One region of the Nocardioides sp. Kera G14 genome, then DNA from elsewhere that is predicted to be linked to it. Evidence: riboswitches for the same ligand, from Rfam matches in the RefSeq annotation. Region 1 holds a riboswitch; the other holds the start of a gene.
What was found. A riboswitch is a leader RNA that binds a small molecule or an ion and turns the genes downstream of it on or off. The one in region 1 is predicted to bind cobalamin.
Positions count from the first base shown of each region.

Region 1 (3,278 bases):
GCGTCGTTGGCCGGTGAGCGCGCCGAGACCTTCGCCCGCATCAAGATCGAGGGGATTCGCGAGTCAGGGCTCGGGATCGCGGTCGGCTACGACCCCAGCCGCGGCGGACCGAACGTCCTCGGTCGCCACGCCATCGCGGACGCCGGGCTGTACTCGGTCGTCTGCGCGATCCAGAACCTGTGGCTCGCGGCCACCGCCGAGGGCTTGGGTGTGGGCTGGGTGAGCTTCTACCGCGAGGAGTTCCTCCGTGACCTCGTCGGCTTCCCCGAGCACATTCGGCCGGTGGCCTGGCTGTGCATCGGGCCGATCTCCGAGTTGCCCGACGAGCCGGACCTGGAGCGGTACGGCTGGCGCCACCGCTCACCACTGGACGGCGTCGTGCACGAGGAGCGCTACCGCCAATAGGCCCACTGGGTCACGGTGCGCGCCGGTGTCCAGCCGGTGAAGGACCCGATCGGCGCGGCCGTCTCGACGCTGAGCCGGGTCAGTTCGCCGCCGTGCTGCCGGTAGACATCGGCCAGCAGATGCTCGGTCTCCAAGGTGACACCGTGGACGACGATCCGACCGCCGCGAGGGAGTACGTCGAGGCAGTACTCGATGACGCCCGGGACGGTGGCACCGCCCCCGACGAAGATCGCATCGGGCGTCGGCAGGTCCTTCAGTGCTTCGGGCGCAGGTGCGTGGACGATCTCAAGGCCGGGGACGCCGAGGGATCGGGCGTTGCGCGCGATGCGCTCGGCCCGCTCGGTGTTCGCCTCGATCGCGATCGCCAGGCAGGTCGGGTGGGCGCGCATCCATTCGATCCCGACCGACCCGGCACCGGCGCCGACGTCCCAGAGGCGCTCGCCCGGCACCGGCGCGAGGCGCGCGAGCGCCGAGGCCCGCAGGTCGCGCTTGGTGAGCTGTCCGTCGTTCTCGAAGAGGTCATCGGGCAAGCCGGCCACCCAACCACCGAGGGGCGGTCCGGCGCAGGTGATCGCGACGATGTTGAGCCGGGCGAAGTCGAAGTCCTTCGCGCTCACGATCGCTGCCTTGTCGAAGTAGTGGCTGCTGCCCTTCGTGGGGTTCCCAAGGTCGCCGAGAACGACGAACTCGCTGTCGTCGTAGCCGGCCTCGCCGAGCAGGTCAGCGAGAGCGCGGGGCGTGTGTTCGTCCGAGGACAGGACCAGGATCCGGCGACCGGGCGCCAGCTCACGGCGTACGAGGGAGACATCCCGGCCGACAACGCTCACCACAGCGTGCGACTCCGCAGCCCAGCCCACGGCAGCCCGCGCCAGCGCCACAGACGAGACCGCCGGAACGACCACCACCCGGTCGCGGCCGAGCAGCTCGATGAGGGTGGACCCAATCCCCGATACGAGCGGGTCGCCTGAGGCGAGGACGATCAGCGTGCGGTCGGCGTACTCGGTGACCAGATCGACCAGGCCCTCGCGCAGCGGCGACGGAAGGGGCAGCCGTCGTTGTCCGGGCACGTCCGGCAGCAGCTCAAGATGTCGAGGGGCGCCGACGACGACGGACTCCGGACCCTCCAGGATGCGCGGGTCTGCGAGCGCATCGTCGGCGCTGATGCCGACCACGACAACCGGGGCCATGGCAGCAGACGCTATCGTGAGCGCCAACAGGTGCGAGGTGCCCCAACGCCCCAACGATCGGAAACGGTCGGGACGGTCGGCGGGGAGAATCTGGGAAGCCGGTGAGACTCCGGCACAGGCCCGCTGCGGTGAGCCAGGCCCTTCATGCGAGGGGACCTGGTAAGTCCGAAGACCGGCCTCGCGCCCGAACAGTCCGGCAGGCCCGTCGGACCGTCGAATCGAGCGGGAGCCTCAATGCCGGTGAACTATCCCTTTTCAGCCGTCCTCGGATGCGCGACCGACGCCCCCGACGGCTCGGGTCTCGACGACATGGGCCTGGCGCTGGTCCTGACCACGATCGCGCCCGAGATCGGCGGCGTGCTCGTCCGGGGCGAGAAGGGCACGGCGAAGTCCACTACCGTCCGCGCCCTCGCCGCAGTGTTGCCCCCGATCGAGGTCTACGCCCAGGATCGCTTCGCCATCGACCCCGCCGACGCCTCGGCGACCTCGCCGGACGGCCCGTTCGGCGAAGGCGCGGAGACCACGACCCGTTCCGTGCGCCTGGTCGAACTCCCTGTCGGCGCGACGGAGGACCGCGTCCTGGGATCTCTTCACCTGGAGCGCGCGCTCTCGCACGGCAAGGTCGAGTACGAGCCCGGGCTGCTGGCCCGCGCCCACCGCGGCATCCTCTACGTCGACGAGGTCAATCTTCTGCACGACCACCTGGTCGACCTGCTTCTCGACGCCGCGGCGATGGGCCGCGCGAGCGTCGAGCGCGATGGGGTCTCGGTCGAGCACGCCGCACGCTTCGTACTGATCGGCACGATGAATCCCGAGGAGGGCGAGCTCCGCCCGCAGCTCCTCGACCGCTTCGGTCTCACGGTGGAGGTCGCGGCGCCGCGCGAACCCGCCTTGCGCGCCGAGGTCGTACGCCGACGGATGGCCTACGACGCCGACCCGGCGGCCTTCGTCGCGCGCTACGCCGGGGCGGACCGCGCCCTCACCGAGCGGATCGAGTCAGCGCGGGAGCGGATCGGCAAGGTCCAACTCACCGAGCCGGCGCTGCTCAAGATCGCCGAGGTCTGCGCTGCCTTCGAGGTCGACGGACTGCGGGCCGACATCGTCACCGCCCGCACCGCCGTCGCACACGCCGCGTGGGCCGGACACGACGAGGTGACCAAGGCCGACATCCGTCAGGCAGCACTGCTGGCGCTCCCGCACCGCCGACGCCGCAACCCGTTCGACGCCCCCGGCCTGGACGAGGAGCTGCTCGACCAGATCCTCGGCGATGAGGACCTGCCGCCCGAGCCGCCCGAGGGACCCGCTCCCGACGAGCTTCCGACTCCGCCAAGCGGAGCCGATGACACGGGTGCGGGCGAGCCAGACGACGGGCCGTCGCAATCCGAGCCGGCCCCCGACAGCCCCAGCCAGGATGCTCCCGCACAGGCCCCGAGTCCCAGTGCCGGCTCCAGCGAACCCAGTGGACCCGGCGGGAGTGAGTCTGTGGTCGCAGCGGCGACGCCGTACCGTCCCAAGCTGCTCGCGGTGAAGGGCATCGGCGCGGGCGTCGCCGGCCGGCGCAGCCGCGCGCTGTCGACGACCGGCCGCCGCGTCGGTGCTACGCCCGGCGACTCCGGCTCGCTCGACCTCGTGGAGACGCTCAAGGCCGCCGCAGGCAAGCAGCCCACCCGCGGGCGTCGCGGCGAC
Region 1 covers NZ_CP085839.1:1,406,861-1,410,138, forward strand. The annotation lists gene bluB (5,6-dimethylbenzimidazole synthase) at 1-405, shown strand, start outside; gene cbiE (precorrin-6y C5,15-methyltransferase (decarboxylating) subunit CbiE) at 393-1,592, opposite strand; cobalamin riboswitch at 1,646-1,788, shown strand; gene LH076_RS06970 (VWA domain-containing protein) at 1,827-3,278, shown strand, end outside.

Region 2 (3,278 bases), 150 kb from region 1:
CTCCGCGGCCAGCGCCCGTCCGATACCGCTCGACGCTCCCGTGACGACGGCAACCTGCCCCTGCTCGATCGTGGTCATATTCGGGCTGTAGCCAGATTCCGGCGGACTACACGGTGCCGTAGCCTGCGCGATCATGACTGGTCACACGGTGCTCGCGGTGCCGGTGCCCGTCCTCGATGCGGTCGTGCGGGAGCGGACGGCGTTCTACGACGCCAGCTTCGTGTCGACGGACCCCGACTTCGTGCATGCGCACATCACGGTGCTCGCCCCGTGGGTCACGGAGCCGACGCAGCGGGACCTCGAGGTCGTCGGTGACCTCGCGGCGACGGTCGAACCCGTCGAGATCGTGCTCGAGGAGGTGGTCGAGTTCCGGGGCGGCGTCATTCATCTCCGGCCCGAGCCGGACGAGCCCTTCCGCAAGCTCACAGCTGCGCTGACGGCCGCGTTTCCCGACTTCCTGCCGTACGGCGGCGCCTTCCCGGATCCTGTGCCGCACCTGACCCTCGACCACCCCGCGGGCGGCGTCAGGCGTGCTGACGTCGAAGAACGGATGCGGGATCATCTGCCGGTGACCTTCCGCATGGACCGGCTCGACCTGCAGTGGTGGGCCAACGACGACTGCCGGTTGCTGCACCGGTGGCACCTCGGCTCGACCGGCTCCGGCGCGTGAGCGGGCTGCTCGTCGCCGGCACCACGTCGGACGCCGGCAAGTCGGTCGTCACGACCCGTCTCTGTCGCGCCTTCGCCCGTCGGGGCGTGCGGGTGGCGCCGTACAAGGCACAGAACATGTCCACCAACTCGGTGGTGTGCGCCGACCTGGTCGAGGCTCACCTCGACGTCGACGTCCTGCTCACGCTTGCCCGGGAGGGAGTCCGATGAAGGCTGCCCGTGTCTTGGTCACCGGCGGTGTCCGCTCGGGGAAGTCCCGCCATGCCGAATCCCTCCTGCCCGCTGACGCACCGGTGACCTATGTCGCCGCAGGCCCGTCACCCGAGGACGAGAGCGATGCCGACTGGGCCACGCGTGTCCGCGAGCACCGTGACGCACGCCCGGAGCACTGGACGACGCTCGAGACCCGCGACCTCGCAGGCTCGCTGTCGTCAGCCGGGCCCGTGATCGTCGACTGCCTCGGCACCTGGCTCACCGCGTTGCTCGACGAGGACGAGTTGTGGGACGCCCCGGCTGACGTCGCCACCTCCACCGTCCTGGCCGAGGTCTCGCGCGCTGTCGCCGCCCTGGACGCACGGTCGGAGATGACGGTGCTGGTGACCAACGAGGTGGGACTCGGCATCGTGCCGACGTACCGATCGGGACGGCTCTTCCGTGACCTGCTGGGACTGGTCAACCAGCGCGTCGCCGAGCACTGCGACGAGGTGCATCTCGTCGTTGCCGGTCGCGTGCTCGTGCTCTGAGCGCGACACGCCGACGACACGCGGGCCACAACATCTGGTCCCACGTCTGGGATCCGATCCCACATATGGTGCTCCTGCAGCTGAACCAGGGAATCCGGTGAGAGTCCGGGACTGCCCCGCAACGGTGAGCGCGCTCCCCCGCAAGGGAGGCGTGCGAGTCCGATACCTGACAGTGCACCGCGCCCGTCGGGCGTGGTGGTCCGAGGCCTCGAGGGTGGGCTGACGCCAGGCGCCACCTCGCGGTGGCCGTCCCGTCGTCTCCTCTCGAGCAACTCCGAGGGGAGCACCTGTGGAAATCCGCAAACGCAACGGCGACAGCGAGCCCGTTGACGTCACCAAGATCGCCGTCGTCGCCGACACTCTTCAACTCCGGGACGCGGCACTCACAGATGTCCTCGTGCTACCTCGTCGACTCCCCGCGCGACGAGCTCGACTCGATCTACAGCCGGTATGCGCAGATCGCCAAGCTGTCGAAGTTCGCCGGCGGCATCGGCATCTCGTTCTCCCGCGTCCGGGGCCGTGGTGCGCTGATCCGCGGCACCAACGGCGCCTCCAACGGCATCGTGCCGTTCCTCAACACGCTCGACGCATCGGTCGCGGCGGTCAACCAGGGCGGCCGACGCAAGGGGGCCGCGTGTGTGTACCTGGAGTCGTGGCACCCGGACATCGAGGAGTTCCTCGAGCTGCGGGAGAACACGGGTGAGGACGCCCGGCGTACGCACAACCTCAACCTCGCCAACTGGATCCCCGACGAGTTCATGCGCCGCGTGGAGGCGGACGGGGACTGGTCGCTGATCGACCCCGACGTCGCCCCGGAGCTCGTGGACCTGTGGGGGCCGGCGTTCGACGTCCGCTACCGCGCGGTGGAGGCCGCCGGGCAGGTGGTGCGTACGATGAGGGCGCGCGACCTCTACGCGAAGATGATGCGCACGCTCGCCCAGACGGGCAACGGGTGGATGACCTTCAAGGACGCGTCCAACCGCACCTGCAACCAGACGAGTGACGAGCATGTCGGGCCGGGCCATCCGACCGTCCACCTCTCCAACCTGTGCACCGAGATCATCGAGGTCTCGTCGGACTCGGAGACGGCCGTCTGCAACCTGGGGTCGATCAACCTTGCGCAGCATGTGACGAGCGGCGAGCTCGACTGGGAGAAGCTGCGCGACACCGTACGGACGGCGGTGCCGTTCCTCGACCGGGTGATCGACATCAACTACTACCCGTCGGCGGAGTCGGCTGCGTCCAACCCACGCTGGCGTCCCATCGGACTGGGGCTGATGGGCCTGCAGGACGTCTTCTTCGCCCTCGGGCTGTCGTTCGACTCGGCTGAGGCGCTCGAGCTCTCCACCAGGATCCAGGAGGAGATCTACCTGACGGCGCTGGAGGTCTCGGCGTCGCTGGCCGTCCAGCACGGTCCGCATCCCGCGTACGCCGACACCCGGGCGGCGAAGGGGCAGCTGCAGCCGGACCTCTGGGACACGACTCCGACGCAGACCGCCCGGTGGTCCGCTCTTCGCGACAAGGTGGCCGAGACGGGGCTGCGCAACTCGCTGCTGCTGGCGATCGCGCCCACCGCCACGATCGCCTCCATCGCCGGTTGCTACGAGTGCATCGAGCCGCAGGTCTCCAACCTGTTCAAGCGCGAGACGCTGTCGGGTGAGTTCCTCCAGATCAACACGACGCTGGTGCGCGAGCTCAAGACGCGCGGCCTCTGGACCGCGGACGTGCGCGAGCAGATCAAGCGTGCCGAGGGCTCCATCCAGGGCATCTCCGCCATTCCGGAGGACCTCCGGCTGCTCTACCGCACCGCCTGGGAGCTGCCGCAGAAGGCGCTGATCGATCTCGCGGCCGCGCGGTCGCCGTACC
Region 2 covers NZ_CP085839.1:1,258,737-1,262,014, reverse strand. The annotation lists gene LH076_RS06275 (SDR family NAD(P)-dependent oxidoreductase) at 1-78, opposite strand, end outside; gene LH076_RS06270 (2'-5' RNA ligase family protein) at 134-670, shown strand; partial or broken gene LH076_RS06265 (cobyric acid synthase CobQ) at 667-825, shown strand; gene LH076_RS06260 (bifunctional adenosylcobinamide kinase/adenosylcobinamide-phosphate guanylyltransferase) at 876-1,412, shown strand; cobalamin riboswitch at 1,462-1,601, shown strand; gene LH076_RS06255 (ribonucleoside-diphosphate reductase subunit alpha) at 1,655-3,278, shown strand, end outside.
Region 2: another riboswitch for cobalamin. It lies ahead of LH076_RS06255 (ribonucleoside-diphosphate reductase subunit alpha); the one in region 1 lies ahead of LH076_RS06970 (VWA domain-containing protein).